2 regions of the Comamonas testosteroni genome follow, and region 1 is predicted to be linked to the other one. Evidence: riboswitches for the same ligand, from Rfam matches in the RefSeq annotation. Region 1 holds a riboswitch; the other holds the start of a gene.
The links. Region 1 has a riboswitch for cobalamin ahead of F0P97_RS11615 (TonB-dependent receptor plug domain-containing protein). Riboswitches for the same ligand answer to the same signal wherever they lie in the genome.
Positions count from the first base shown of each region.

Region 2: another riboswitch for cobalamin. It lies ahead of F0P97_RS10755 (nitrite reductase); the one in region 1 lies ahead of F0P97_RS11615 (TonB-dependent receptor plug domain-containing protein).

Region 1 is NZ_CP043568.1:2,541,171-2,548,488, reverse strand. It holds gene F0P97_RS11630 (FecCD family ABC transporter permease) at 1-203, opposite strand, end outside; gene F0P97_RS11625 (ABC transporter substrate-binding protein) at 207-1,037, opposite strand; gene F0P97_RS11620 (DUF7676 family protein) at 1,052-1,624, opposite strand; gene F0P97_RS11615 (TonB-dependent receptor plug domain-containing protein) at 1,710-3,800, opposite strand; cobalamin riboswitch at 4,016-4,206, opposite strand; cobalamin riboswitch at 4,894-5,084, shown strand; gene F0P97_RS11610 (TonB-dependent receptor) at 5,322-7,318, shown strand, end outside.
Region 2 is NZ_CP043568.1:2,350,680-2,357,997, reverse strand. It holds gene cobN (cobaltochelatase subunit CobN) at 1-198, shown strand, start outside; gene F0P97_RS10765 (ATP-binding protein) at 195-1,397, shown strand; gene F0P97_RS10760 (vWA domain-containing protein) at 1,475-2,065, shown strand; cobalamin riboswitch at 2,238-2,480, shown strand; gene F0P97_RS10755 (nitrite reductase) at 2,679-3,950, shown strand; gene F0P97_RS10750 (precorrin-8X methylmutase) at 3,934-4,563, shown strand; gene cobI (precorrin-2 C(20)-methyltransferase) at 4,575-5,315, shown strand; gene cobJ (precorrin-3B C(17)-methyltransferase) at 5,341-6,129, shown strand; gene F0P97_RS10735 (cobalt-precorrin-6A reductase) at 6,161-6,916, opposite strand; gene cbiT (precorrin-6Y C5,15-methyltransferase (decarboxylating) subunit CbiT) at 6,909-7,318, shown strand, end outside.

The DNA.
Region 1 (7,318 bases):
GCCAGAAGTGCTGTCGCCAAAAGCAGCAGGACAATCACAGGCGATGCACTCGACAACGTTCGCAGTCCTAGGGCAGCGCTTTGAGGTACAGCGAATTCATCACCGTTGCTGACTATGACTTTGTGTCTGTGGTCCCGCTTTGGAGGAACTACAAAGCTGCCGACATTGCCTCCAGCAACTGAATTCAGATTATGCGTATCCATAGATTAGCTTCCAGCTTCTTCCCGAAGTTTCTGTGCAGCTTCAAGATTCCAGATTCCGCCACAGACAATGTCGCGCGAAGACAGAACAAGGCTTCGTGCATGGAGCCCTTGAATGGCGGGATGACTGAGCATGCGATTGCCTTGTGTCGGCGTTTCGGGCTTGTAGTCGCTGCCCAAAATTACCTCCGGCTTTTGCTCAATCAGCCGCTCTATTGGCAATCGCCCATAGCCTTTGACGTTGGCGTTCTTCGCTCCATTGATGAAGCCCGCAGCTTCAAAAATCGAGTCATATAAGGTATTGCTGCCCGCGGTGTAGCCACCTGCGCTATAGCGCATCGCTGTTTTTCTATGCTTGGGCGCAGAAGCCCTTAGTTGCTCCAATCTCTGGTCGAATTGGGCAATCAGTTGCTCTCCTCTGGGAGCTTCGGCAACCGCTTTGGCGACTTCACGGATTTCTTTACGTACATCATCGAAGCTGTTAGCCCCTGGGATTGCTACTACAGGAATACCAAATTTGCGCAACATGGAATTTGTGTGTCGCGTTGTATAGGTTCCCACAAGCACCAGATCAGGCTTGAGCGCGAGCACTTCTTCAGTATTGCCACGCACAGTAGGTAGACCTTCGGCTTTCGCGTGCAAAGCAGAGCTGCGCGGATCTTTGCTCAGATGGGAAAGTGCAGCGATCCGTTGGGGGTCGACCAGTTGCAGCAGCAACTGGTCTGTGCATAAATTCAGTGAAACGATGCGTTGCGGCACATTGCTTTCAGGCTGTGCGTAAGCCTGTTGAACAGGCCATAACGTAGCTGCACTCACAAAGAGAGCAGCAATCGTCAAATACTTATTGGGCCTTAGCCGCCACATGAAAATCCTCGGCCGCTGCGGTCGGCTGGATCACTGGGCAACCCAAGGTAGGTTTCGCGCAACCAGTCCCAGATGGCCAAGCGCGACCAATCAGGGGCTGGAGCAATTTGCTGCTCCGGTGTAAGGAAAGGGTTTGGCAAGAACACTGTCATTTGTTGCTGCCCCGCGTTGTTGAACAAGCGCACCCCCCAGGACTTGGGTGTGCCTTCCTTATTCAGGACGCGGTATAGCTCAGCACGGCCCGTGCGGCGCATGAATGCATCTTCATCCGAAGCACCCTTGAAATGACCAATGCAGATATGGAAATGCCAGGCTCCAAAATCGACAGTCAGATAGCCATCTAGAACGCTGACCTTTGTTGGCGCATTGGGAGCTCTGATTTCCCATACGGCACCAGGAATCAGTGAGCCAAAAACAATTTCGCCCCAGTGTTTTTGGAAGATGTCCTTGCAGAGCATCCAAAGGCTGTCTTCATCGGCTGGAAGCGCCCAGGCTTGCACATGGCCCAGGCTGGATTCATTTGTTTCTATCGGCTGTTGCAGGCGCACTTCCGTCGTCATGGGGTTTCTCCTTTGTTATCAAGTTTTGTGAAAAGACGCGCCTGCGCATCCATTGAGAGGTACACGCATCGGCGCTCTACCGGGCTCAGAATTTGTATTCAGCGCCAACGATGCCGTAGATACCCATGGGCTTGTAGCCAAGACCTTCCTGGACCTTGTGGTCGAAGATGTTCTCGATACGAGCAAAGAGATTGAGTTGCTTGTTCACTGCATAGCGTGCAGATACATCGAAGCGCACGTAGCCAGGAATCCAGTCCACCCCGGTCCAGTCATAGCGCTTGCCAGTCAGGAATGCAGAGAAATCCACATTCAGGGGACCATTGGCATAGGCCAGACCAATGTTCCCTTTGTGCCGCGCCACTTGGACTGTGCGAGCAAAGTCTTTGCCTTTTTTCTTGGTCTGGGAGTCAGTGTAGGTGTAGTTGGCTTTCAGTTGCCACTGCGTGTTGATACGCAGAGCCCCACTCAACTCTAGGCCTTGCGTTTCCAGCGCGTCGCCATTCGCATACAACCCATAGCCGCTGCTGGTGCGTGAATTAGTGATACTGCCGTCATACAGAATGGCATCTTTGACCTTGCCCTTCCAGAGATTGGCTTCCCAGTTCGCGCCAAGGCTGGGTAGGACCTGGCGGATGCCCAACTCAACCATGCGACCACTTTCTGGCTTGAGGTTGGTGTTGCCATACGTCGGGTTGTAGAGCTGCGACAAAGTCGGGGCTGCATAGCTGGTCGCATAGTTGCCAAAGATGGTCACATTGCCAACTTGCTGATTGATCCCCACGCTCCCTGTTGTCTTGCTCCCCCAGACGTCGTACTTGTCATGACGAACCCCTGCGGCAAGAATAGGACCGGAAACGCCAACTTGGTATTCCCCGTTGGCATAGAGCGACTTGCGCTTATTCTTGCCCTGCAAGCTGCCATAAGCCCCCCACTGTGATGCGCTCGCATCGTAGAGCTCTGCGCCGCCAAGGACCTTGAATCCTTGACCCGCATACTTGAGGCTGTAGTTCAGCTGCTTGCTCTGATCCTTGTAGTTGGCAGTGCCGACAAAACCGCTGTCGTAGAACGGAACCAGCTCTCCCTGATTGAAGTAATTTTTATAGTCCAGAGAGAAATGATTCCAGGGGGCGGTGACATATCCCAGCAACCCGTCGTTGGGATCCGCGTTGGTACGACGTGTCTGCGTCCAACCAAGCTCCAAGCGTTGGCTGAGTTGCTCTGTGAGACGTTGCTCAAGATAGGCGCTAGCTGTGTCTGTGCGGCGATCGTTGTAGGCGTTGGGATCCGGAAGCTGCATGCCCCAATAGGCCGGGGCGCCGTTAGGACCCGTTGTGACCTCTTTCAGTTGGGCATAGTTAAAGCGATTCTTGTTATGTGTGAGGGCGATGCCGGCATCGATGGACTTTCCACGAAAATCAGCAGACGCTTGAAGTGTGGTGTCACGAGTACCTTCGTACTTCAGCAGACCATCGCTGTCAGTGTGAGACGCATATAAAGAGGTGCTCAGCTTGCCATCGGCAACATCAAAGGCCTGTTGAAACGAGGCTTTGGCCTTTTTCCAACCGAGAGAACCAGCTTCAACAGAGATACTGCGCTTGGGCTCGAGCGAACCACGCTTCGTCGTAATCGAGATGACTCCAGCAGTTGCGTTCGAGCCGTACAGAACCGTCTGTGGTCCTCGCAGAATTTCAATGCGAGAGATGGACGAAGGATCATATTGGCTCAGTAGGTTGGCCACATCTCCCGTGCTGGGCAGATTCATGGAAACCCCGTCGACCACAACCAACACGTTGGCAGAGCCAAAGCCTCTCATCTTGATGTAGTTGTACTGACCTGGGCCTCCGACTTGTTTGAACTCCAGCCCAGGCACACTTCGAAGAACTTCGGTGAGATCAGTGTACGAGCCGCGCTCGATCTGCTCCTGCTCGATGATGGTTGCAGCTTGCGTCAGCGTGAAAACATCTTTATCCAGCTTGGATGCTTCCACCAGCGTTTCCGCCAACTGGGTTCCGGCGGCATCTGAGCCGGAATCTCTCAAACTGGGCCGTTGCTGAGAGGATGGCGCAGCTTGTCCCGTGGCCTGTTCAGTTCCAGGAGAGCTTTGCGCAAACGCGAACGACGAGAGAAGAGGTGGAAGCAGTCCGAGCGCCGCAGCGCTCATCAATCTGGTTTTCATTGAGGTAGCAAGTCATAAGGCTTGCCGCCACCAGACAAACAGACAGCGGAACGCAGCCCATCGCATCGATGAGCTGTGTCGTCGAAGTATGAGCTTGTCAGGTGCGATGGGACCGTGAATGCGGAACTATCATGATGCGGCAAACATAAACAAAAAGAGTTTGTTTACGCTACTGCATCGGTAGACCCGTCCACTCAGAGCCCTCGCTCAATGGCACAGTAACGACTCGCATTGGCAGGTCTCCTGGCTCACACCGTCTTTGGCGCTGTGTGCCCCTTCCCGCCGAAATTGGCAGTGGTTATGGCAGCAGCTCGGTGCTCACAGTTGCGAGGACAGCCACGTATTTGCAACGTGTTCCCGTTTTCATTCCCTTAGAAAAGGGAAGCTCAATGCTGAAGCGGGATTCTACATGGCTTAAAAATTTTGTCTCCTCGCTCATTTAGACGATGTGGTGCAGCGCTCCCTCTAGGCAGGCTGAATCTCCCCCACTCCTGTAGACACTTCCGTGACTCAAGCCCCGGCGCGCTCAAAATCGTCGGGCCTGACTCCACCCAGATGACTGTGGCGGCGTGACCGGTTGCAGAACACCTCGATGTAATCAAACACATCGGCCAACGGATGAGACCCAGCGATAAATGGATTACACCTATCTATCTGAGCTCATCGCAACGGGCAAACGTGCGTTCACAGTTGACCTCATCAAGGCCCAATCGTTCACAGCGATGATGAGTACGATGTCGCCATTTGACATGCGTACTGATGGCTGATTCCTAATCGATGGCACTTTTGTCCGGAATGCTAGATCTAGCACAACCATCTCTGTCGAGCAGCGCTGTAACAGCTCCAGCCCTTCTGCTGTCATCCGTACGGAGCGGCTTTCGCAGTCCACGGGTAGGTACTGAGGGGGTCTACGTATTCCGGTTGAATTAACCGCCTGTGCTGGTTACGGCTGACAAGTCTGCGGGTCTTGACCGACTGAGTTCGGCCAGAAGCGGAATTCCAATACATCTTTCTGAGTGTCCGCTTCCAAGAGAATGTGTTTATTAACGTTGCGAGCGGATTCGTGACCGAGGCAGTAAACTCATGCCATCGTTACAATCTGCCAAGCTCTGCGCTCCCATCTCGGGATGAAAAAGGGAACACGTTGAAACTACGTGGCTGTCCTCGCAACTGTAAGCACTGAGTCCTTCACGAAAGCCACTGCTTTGTTCTCAAGGCGGGAAGGTGTGAATGGCGCCAAACACGGTGCGAGCCAGGAGACCTGCCAGTGCGATTCGTTACTGTGCCATCGAGCGAGGGCTCTAGGTGGACGGATAGCTCCGTTCAGTAGCGTAAACCAAGCGTTTTTCGTTTTGATGTTTATGTTTGCTGCCCCGGAGCCTCGTCCACATCTGGATCGAGTTGCCCTTTTCTTGCACAAAGACGATTGCGATAGCCCTGCATCTCACCAATGCTGGCCAGCAAGGCGGCGCTGCGCATAAAAAGTATTCTGGTTGCGGCAAGCTACTGACGTGCCACTCCATGAAATCAAAAATCGTTCACGCCAGCGCTCTGAGTCTGCTCCCCGCCCTGGTCCCCTTCAACGTGCTTGCCCAGTCAAAAACGACAGGGCTCCCTACATCAATACACATTGCTCAGGCAGAAAATGGCAGCCGCAGCAACGAGCCTGTTGCTGATACAGCCCCGGAAGCCGCAACACTTGGGGAGGTCTCCGTCACCAGCCGTCACTATGACAACGCAGTTGGAATGAGTGATGCGGCATCGCAAGGTGTCATCCGCTCCGAGCTGCTGGAAAGCCGCCCGGCGCTGCGCCCCGGCGAAGTGCTGGAGTTCGTGCCTGGGGTCATCGTCACCCAGCATTCGGGAGATGGCAAAGCCAATCAGTATTTTCTGCGCGGCTTCAATCTCGATCACGGAACCGACTTTGCGACCAGCGTCGATGGCATGCCGGTGAATATGCCAACGCATGGACATGGGCAGGGCTATTCCGATATGAACTTTCTGGTTCCGGAGCTCGTCGACCGTATCGAATACAGCAAAGGCCCGTACTTTGCGACAAAAGGCGACTTTGCTTCCGCAGGAGCGGCAGACATCAGCTACAAGCGGCGTCTGGATGCACCATTCATACAGTTCACAGCTGGCGGCAATGGATATCTGCGCGGCCTCGCCGGCGGGTCAAAAGAGCTGGGTGATGATCTGACGTTGCTCACTGCTGTTGAGTGGATGGGCAATGATGGCCCATGGTCCGTGCCCGAAAATCTGCAACGCAAAAATGCGGTACTGCGCCTGACAAAGGGAACTCAGGCACAAGGCGGATCACTGAGCGTGATGGCCTACGACGCCAGCTGGACATCGACAGACCAGGTGCCGCAGCGACTCATTGATGCAGGCCGTTATCAGGGCAGGCCCTTCGGCCGATTTGACTCCATCGACCCCACCGATGGCGGCAAGACGTCGCGCTACAGTTTGTCGGGGGAATGGCATCAGCGCGACAACTCGGGCGAGACAAAAGTTTCCGCTTATGCGATGCACTATGCGTTGCAACTGTTCTCCAACTTCACCTATGCACTGGAGCGCCCAGATACCGGAGACCAGTTCTCTCAGAAGGACAATCGAAATGTCTTCGGTGCAGCCATTTCAAGGGCCTGGAACCATAAGCTGGCAGGCCTGGATGCGCGCAGTCAGATTGGACTGCAACTGCGCCACGACAATATCAACGTGGCCTTCTACGACACGGAGGCCCGCAAGATTCTCTCCACGGTCAGAGCCGATCAGGTCAAGCAAACTCATGTGGGTCTGTATGCGCAGTCAGAAGTGCAACTCACCTCATGGTTGCGCAGTGTTGTGGGCCTACGCGGGGACAGCTACCGCTTTGATGTCAACAGCCTCGGCCAACCCTTGAACTCAGGCAAGGCTAATGCAAGCCGGATCTCGCCCAAACTGACGTTTGTTGCGGGCCCCTGGCAGAACACGGAATTCTTTCTGAATGCGGGTAAAGGCTTTCATAGCAACGATGCGCGAGGCGTGATGAGCCGCATCGACCCGCGCAGCGGTGAGCCTGTGGAGCCGTCTCCCGGAATTGCTCCTTCTCGCGGCTGGGAAATCGGTGCACGCACGGAGGCCATTACCGACCTGCAAACATCGATTTCGTACTGGCATCTCCGCTCCAAGTCAGAGCTGATCTATGTTGGTGATGCCGGAACCACTGAAGCCAGCCTTGCCAGCCGGCGTCACGGTGTGGAAATCAATAACCGCTGGACGCCTGGGAAGCATTTTTTGCTGGATGCCGACCTGGCTCTGTCCAAGGCACGTTTCACCAACGGCGACCGCATCCCCAACGCGGTGGATGTGGTGTCCTCTGTCGCCGCAACCTGGCGTGACTTGGGCCCATGGACCACCAGCCTTCAGTGGCGCTACCTGGGTAGCAGTGCGCTGGTGGAAGACAACACCGTGCGCTCCAAACCAGTATCAACGGTCAACTGGCGCCTGACTCGCAGCTTGAAAGATATTCTGGGACG
Region 2 (7,318 bases), 190 kb from region 1:
ACCCAGGCCTATGTGGAGGATGAGAACGTGCGCCAGTTTCTGCGCCAGCACAATCCACAGGCGCTGGGCGATATCGTCTCGCGCCTGCTGGAAGCCATAGACCGCGGCATGTGGGAGCAGCCCGGCGAACATCACCAGAGCCTGCTGGCCCAGATGCTGGAGCACGAAGAATTCATGGAAGGACAGGTTTCCCAATGAGCCCGAACCACGATCTGCCCCCCGTATTCCCACTCTCTGCCATACAGGGACAGCCCACCCTGGTACAGGCCCTGTTGCTGGCCGCTATCGAGCCCCAGCTGGGCGGCGTGCTGATTCGAGGTCCGCGCGGCACGGCAAAGTCCACGGCGGCCCGTGCACTGGCGGATCTGCTGGCACCTGCGCCTTTCGTCACCCTGCCGCTAGGTGCCTCCATCGAGCATGTGACCGGCAGTCTGGACTTGTCCAAGGCGCTCTCTGGCCACGAAGTGGACTTCGCTCCGGGTCTGATCGCCAAGGCGCACGATGGCGTGCTCTATGTCGATGAAATCAATCTGCTGCCCGATGCCATCGTCGATGTGTTGCTTGATGTGGCAGCCTCCGGCATCAATCGCATAGAGCGCGACGGCATCTCGCACAGCCATGCCGCGCGCTTTTTGCTGATCGGCACCATGAACCCCGAAGAAGGCATGCTGCGACCACAGTTGCTGGACCGGCTGGGCCTGTGCGTGCAACTGGACAATGCCAATGATCCGCAACTGCGCAGCAGCATTGTCAGGGCCAGGCTGCGCTTTGATCAGGACCCCCAGGGCTTTGCCCGATCTCATGCAACCGAGCAACAGGAGATTCGCCAAAGGCTGGCGCAGGCCCGCAGCCGTTGTCGCAATGCCTCGGAGCTGGCATGGAGTGATGACGTCCACGAGGCCGTGGCCCTGCAGTGCATTGCCGCCCAGGTCGACGGGCTGCGGGCCGACCTGGTCATGCTGCGCGCTGCACGCGCCCTGGCGGCCTGGCAAGGCAGTCAGAGCATCACGCCAGCCCATGTGGCCGAAGTCGCGCCACTGGTGCTGCAGCATCGCGCTGCCCAGCCAGACCCGGGCAGCGCCAGTCAGCCCCGGCAGACACCGGCCAGCACACCACCAGCCGCGCCCGCAGCCCAATCCGGCAGGGACAGCAAAGACCGCGTAGAGCCTGGTACCCAGGTGCCAGCATCCCATTCGCCGGCCATCGGCGAGCCCGGCGCCACCAGCTCCTTGCCTCAAGACACAGGTCCGGGCCTCGAACAGCCGCCTGCCGGCTGGGGGCAAGCTCGGGCCGTGAGCAGCGTCGCATTTGAGGCTCAACAGGCCGACGCCATGGCGCAGGCAGCCCTGGAGGCCCTGGCCGCAAAAAAAGCCCGAGCCTCCGGTCCGCTGCGCTGAGCGCCGGCCGGAGGCAAGTCGGCTCAGAAAACCATGGCCTGGCCCTGGCCAGCCACGCCGCACCCAGCATCCTCAAGATGCCAGGGGCATCGATTGACTGGACTGCTACCCTGCGCCAGCGCCAAGGTCAGCCGCTGGCCTCCGCACATCTGCGCTGGCGCCAGCCGGAGGGAGCTGTACCCAGGCAACACCTGTTCCTGCTGGACTGCTCGGCCTCCATGGTGGAGAGCGGTGCGTTTGCCCAGGCCAAGGGTCTGCTGCTGCAGTGGCTGCGCCGGGCCTATCTGCAGCGCGAATCCGTGGCCCTGCTCTGCTTCGGCGCAGGTCGGCTGCACTGGCTGCTGGAGCCCGCGAGGGCGCCACGCTGGAATGCCGATCTGATCGAGCCGCTGCGCGGCGGTGGCGGCACGCCGCTGACCCAGGCCCTGCAGGCAGGCTGGCAGATGGCGGCCAGACACTCCCGGCAACCGTCCTGCCTGTGGCTGATCAGCGACTTCCGCAGCCCCGATGTGCTGCAGCTGGAGCGCGGTCCCGTACCTGCCTTGACACAGATTCTGGTGGACTGTGAAACCGCTGCGGGCCAGAGCAGACGTCTGTTTGGCGGCGCCGAGCGACTGGCAAAGGTCTGGCCGGACACCCTGCGACTGCCGCTGAAATTCGCCCAATAAATGCCCCCGACCCTCTAACAGACAAGCGCCAATAGCCATCTATTTTGATAATCATCAAACAGGGCATCACTGCGGCCCGCCTGCTCGCCTGATCGATATACGGTCACCGTACAGACAGCAGGAAAGCTACTGCCAAGCCGATGAATTTGGCCGGGTGCATCAGGTTATCGCGTAAGATCGCGCCACCACAGGTGCCTCATGGCGTGCTTTTGCACGCGGAGGTGAAACGAGAAGCAGGTGGATGGAGTTCTCCCATCAATCCTGCACTGCACCCGCAACGGTAATCAGAGATATGGAGATGCAAGCTCTGGCCCACGGCCATGGCAGCCACTGCGAAAGCGGGAAGGCGCATCGATATGCCACCCTCAGGTGGGCTCTGTAAGTCCGGAGACCGGCCTGATGTGTACAAGACGCAGCGGGATTGCATGTGGCTTGTGATATGTCCGTGCCTGCGCGCGGCTCATCACCTCTTCATTTTCCCTCTGCACATTTTGTTTGTCTGGCCCGGGTTTCGGCCAAACCGACCGTGAATGACCTATGTTGCATGGAATTTGCCATTCAGATTTGTCCCTGTGGGTCGGCGGCGCGCTGACCGCACTGTGTGGAGCAGAGCTTGTCCAGCCCTGAGCCCATCCAGATTCGTGGCTGGTGTCCCAGCACCTGGAAGCCCATGCAGGCACAGGACGGCTGGATCGTGCGCGTGCGACCTCGCTGTGCGTCTCTCACCGCCGCTCAGTGGCTGGTACTGGCCGAACTCGCACGAACCCATGCCTCGGGCCAGATCGAGTTGACCCGCCTCGGCAATCTGCAACTGCGCGGCGTGCACGAATCGGCTCTGCCTGCCTTGCGCGCAGCGCTCGTTGTTTCCAGGCTGGCCCCTGCCGATGAGCAGGCAGATCTGGCGCCTGCCGTGCATTGCACTCCGTTCTATACAAGAGGAGATCGCACCCATGCACTGGCTCTGGCGCTTTGCGGTGCAACTGCGCGTGACCTCAGTCCCCTGGCCCTGCAACAGCAGAACATGCCGGCCCTGCCCGGCAAATTCGACATGCTGGTCGACGATCCGCAGTGCCATCTCCGAAGCCTGAGCTCCGACCTTCAACTATGGGCCTGCGCCGATGGAGGCTATGGACTTGCCCTGGGCCAATCGGAAGACTGGTATGGCTTTGAGACTGCACCGGCTGCCGTGCAGGCAGCCATACAGATTGCCCTGTGGTTTGCCCGCGAGCGCAGTGCGCAGGCGGCAGGCCGATTGCGCGGCCTTGCCAAGCCTATCGACCTTCATGCCTGCGGACTCGCCAAGGCCAGTCATCACCTTGAGCCCCGCACTCCGGACAGGAGCGCTGCCAGGCCGTTGCGGCCCGGAGCGCTCAATCCTCACGGCCTGCTGCTCGGCGCCCCCTTGGGACGCCTGGACGCATGGGCCATACAGAAGCTGGCGGCTCTCATGCCCGAACAAGCGGAGATCCGGGTCACGCCCTGGAAATCCTTGCTGCTGCCGAACAAGCACCTGGATTCACTGCCTGCCAGGCTCGATGCCAGGGACTGGATCAGCCAGTCTGCGGATGTGCGCCTGCGGGTCTCGGCCTGCACCGGTGCCCCCAACTGCCCTCAGGCCCATATCCCGGCCCAGCCCATGGCCTTGCAATTCGCCAGCTCACAGGCGGCGGACCGGCATCTTCATATCAGCGGCTGCGCCAAGCTCTGTGCCCTGACTGCCGATGCGACAAGTGTGGTGTTTGCCAGCCAGGACACAACGGGCCAGATATGGCTCCACGCCAGCCCCGCCGAAGCGCAGCCGTCGGCCCGGGCATCCATTCCCTATCGGCCTCTGAACTCCGATCCTCACGAGATACAGCAACAACTCAATGACCTACAACTATGAAAAGTGCGGTGAAGAGATTTACCGGCAATCGTTCAGCATCATCCGCCGAGAGGCCGATCTCAAGCGCTTCAACCCCGTGGAAGAGCGGGTCGCCTGCCGCATGATTCACGCGGCCGGCATGGTGGAACTGGCCGCACATATCCATTTCTCCCCGACCTTTGCCGAAGCAGCGGAAGCCGCGCTGCAGCGCGGAGCACCCGTGCTCTGCGATGCACGCATGGTCAGCGAGGGGATCACGCGCAAGCGCCTGTCGGCCCGGAACCCCATCATCTGCACCCTGCAAGACCCGCGTGTGCCAGCGCTGGCAGCCGACATGGGCAACACCCGCAGCGCCGCTGCGCTGGAGCTGTGGCGCGAGCATCTGGACGGCGCCGTGGTCGCCATAGGCAATGCGCCGACGGCCCTGTTTCATCTGCTCCATATGCTGCAGGACCCGGGCTGTCCGCGCCCGGCCGCCATCGTCGGCTGCCCGGTCGGCTTTGTGGGAGCTGCGGAGTCCAAGGACGCGCTGCGCGAATGGGGGCAGATTCCGTTTGCCATCGTGCAAGGACGCCTCGGCGGATCCGCCATCACGGTTGCCGCCATCAACGCACTGGCAACCACGGTGGAGTAGGAAGAGTCACCATGAATCACGGAAAAATCTTCTGCGTGGGACTGGGTCCCGGCGATCCCGACATGATGAGCGTGAAGGCCGACCGCTTGCTGAGAAACGCCCGTCATGTGGCCTACTTCCGCAAGCGCGGTCACCCGGGCAAGGCGCGGCAACTGGTCAATGGCCTTCTGCATGCCGAGGTCACGGAGTACCCGATGGAGTACCCCCTGACCACGGAGATTCCGCACGACGACCCGCGCTACATCGCCCAGCTGTCCAGCTTCTATCAGGACTGGCAGGCCCGGCTGACGGAGCTGACGCGCAGCGAGGATGTGATCGTGCTCTGCGAAGGCGATCCATTCTTCTACGGCTCCTTCATGCATCTCTATGTGCGCCTGCGCCAGGCGCAACAGGTGACGGTGGAGGTGCTGCCCGGCATACCCGGCATGGTGGGCTGCTGGCATGCCACCGGCATTCCCATGACCTGGGGCGACGATGTGATGAGCGTGCTGCCCGCGACCCTGCCCGATACGCCGCTGCGCGAGCATATGGCGCGCTCGGACGCACTGGTCATCATGAAGGTGGGACGGCATCTGGGCCGCATCCGTGCACTGCTGGACGAGCAAGGCAAGCTGGAGCGCGCCTGGCTGGTCATCAACGGCACCATGAGCGATCAGCAGGTCATGCCGCTGCGCGATGCACCCGAGCGCTGCCCCTATTTCGCCATCATCGTCGTGCACGGCCAGGGCCGCCGCCCGGCAAACGACATGTGATCGCGCTGTCATGAGCACGACCACAATGCCTCCACAACTCCTGGTGCTGGGCCTGGGCCCGGGCGATGATGCCCTGCTGACGCAGCAGGTGCGCGAAAGCATTGCCAGCGCCAGCGATGCATTCGGCTACTTTCCCTATGTGGCGCGGCTGCAGGGTCTGGAACATCTGCAACTGCACGCCAGCGACAACCGCGAGGAGCTGGAGCGTGCGCGCAATGCCTTGAATCTTGCAGCCCAGGGCCGCAAGGTGCTGATGCTCTCGTCGGGCGACCCGGGCGTATTCGCCATGGCCAGTGCCGTGTTCGAGACGCTGGAGCAGGCCAGCCCCGAGGAGCATGCCCGCTGGCAGAGCGTGGACGTTCAGGTGCAGCCGGGCATCACCGCCATGCTGGCCGCGGCAGCGCGTCTGGGCGCCCCCTTGGGACATGACTTCTGCACCATCAACCTGTCCGACAACCTCAAACCCGCCAGCATCATCGAGCGCCGCATCCGTCTGGCCGCCCAGGCCGATTTCGCCATGGCGTTCTACAACCCCTGCTCTCGGTCACGCCCGCAAGGCTTTTCCCGGGCACTGCAGGTGCTGCAGCAGGAGTGCGAGCCCGAGCGCCTGATCTGCTTTGCCCGCAACGTCAGTCGCCCCGATGAAACGCTGCAGATCGTGCGGCTGCTGGATGCACAAGCCGATATGGCCGATATGCGCACGGTGGTGATCGTGGGCAACAGCCAGACCCGCCAGGTGGGCAAGCATGTCTATACCCCGCGCAGCTATGAGACAAGCAGCAGCGCTACCTCTGCCGTGACAGACCATGCCTGAGCGCACACAAGGCCTTGCCGGGTACAGCTGCTCAGCAGCACTGCCGGCGCAGCCACTCCATGGCCTGCTGCGGGCATTGGCACTGGGCGCGCGGCGCCAGCACAGGCCTGTCGACCATGATGACCGGAATACCCAGCTGCCGCGCGGCCTCGATCTTGGCATAGGTATCTGCGCCACCGGCGTTCTTGCTGACGATGCAGTCGATGCGGTACTGCCCGAGCAGCACCAGTTCGTCGGCGAGCCGAAACGGACCGCGCGCCACGATCAGCTCATAGCTGGATGCCGGCAAAGGCAAGGCGCCGCCTTCCCGGTCGATGACGCGCAGCACAAACTGGTGCTCGCCGGCCAGGCCCGCAAACGCCGCCAGCTGCTTGCGCCCTATGGCCAGAAACACCCGCTTGAGCATGGGGCTCAGGATCTTGGCGGCAGCCGCCATATCCGGCACATGCCGCCATTGATCGCCGGGCTGTGCCTGCCAGGCTGGCCGCTCCATGGACAGCAAGGGCAGATCCAGTTGGGCACAGGCCGCGATGGCATTGGCACTCATCTGTGCCGCGAACGGGTGGGTGGCGTCGATGACATGGGTGATGTGATGCGCACTCAGGTAATCGACCAGCCCCTGCACGCCGCCAAAGCCGCCTACACGCACCGGCAAAGCCGGAGTACGGCGCGTCTGGGTGGCTCCGGCATAGGAATAGATGGCTTGCACCCCGGCCTCATGCAGCAGCGTGGACAACATATAGGCATCGAAAGTGCCGCCTAACAGGAGAACTTGGGTCATGGCCAATCCGTGGCTTTCAATTATCGGAATTCATCCGTCAGGGCTGGAAGGCCTGAGCCCCGCAGCGCGACAAGCCCTGGATGATGCCAGTGTTGTGTTCGGCAGTCCGCGTCATCTGGCGCTGGCGCAGGCAGGAGCGCGTGGCAGAGCGTGGCCGATCCCCTTCAGCGTCGAGCCCGTGCTGCAACTGCGCGGACAGCAAGGCGTGGCCGTGCTGGTGTCCGGCGATCCGTTTCACTTCGGTGCCGGTGCATCGCTGGCCAGACGCCTGGAACTGGGCGAGTGGCGCAACTACCCTCAAGCCTCGACATTTTCCTGGGTTGCAGGCGAGCTGGGCTGGTCCCAGGAGCGCACCCATTGTCTGGGCCTTCATGCCCGCAGCCTGAGCAGCCTGACGCCTCTGCTGGC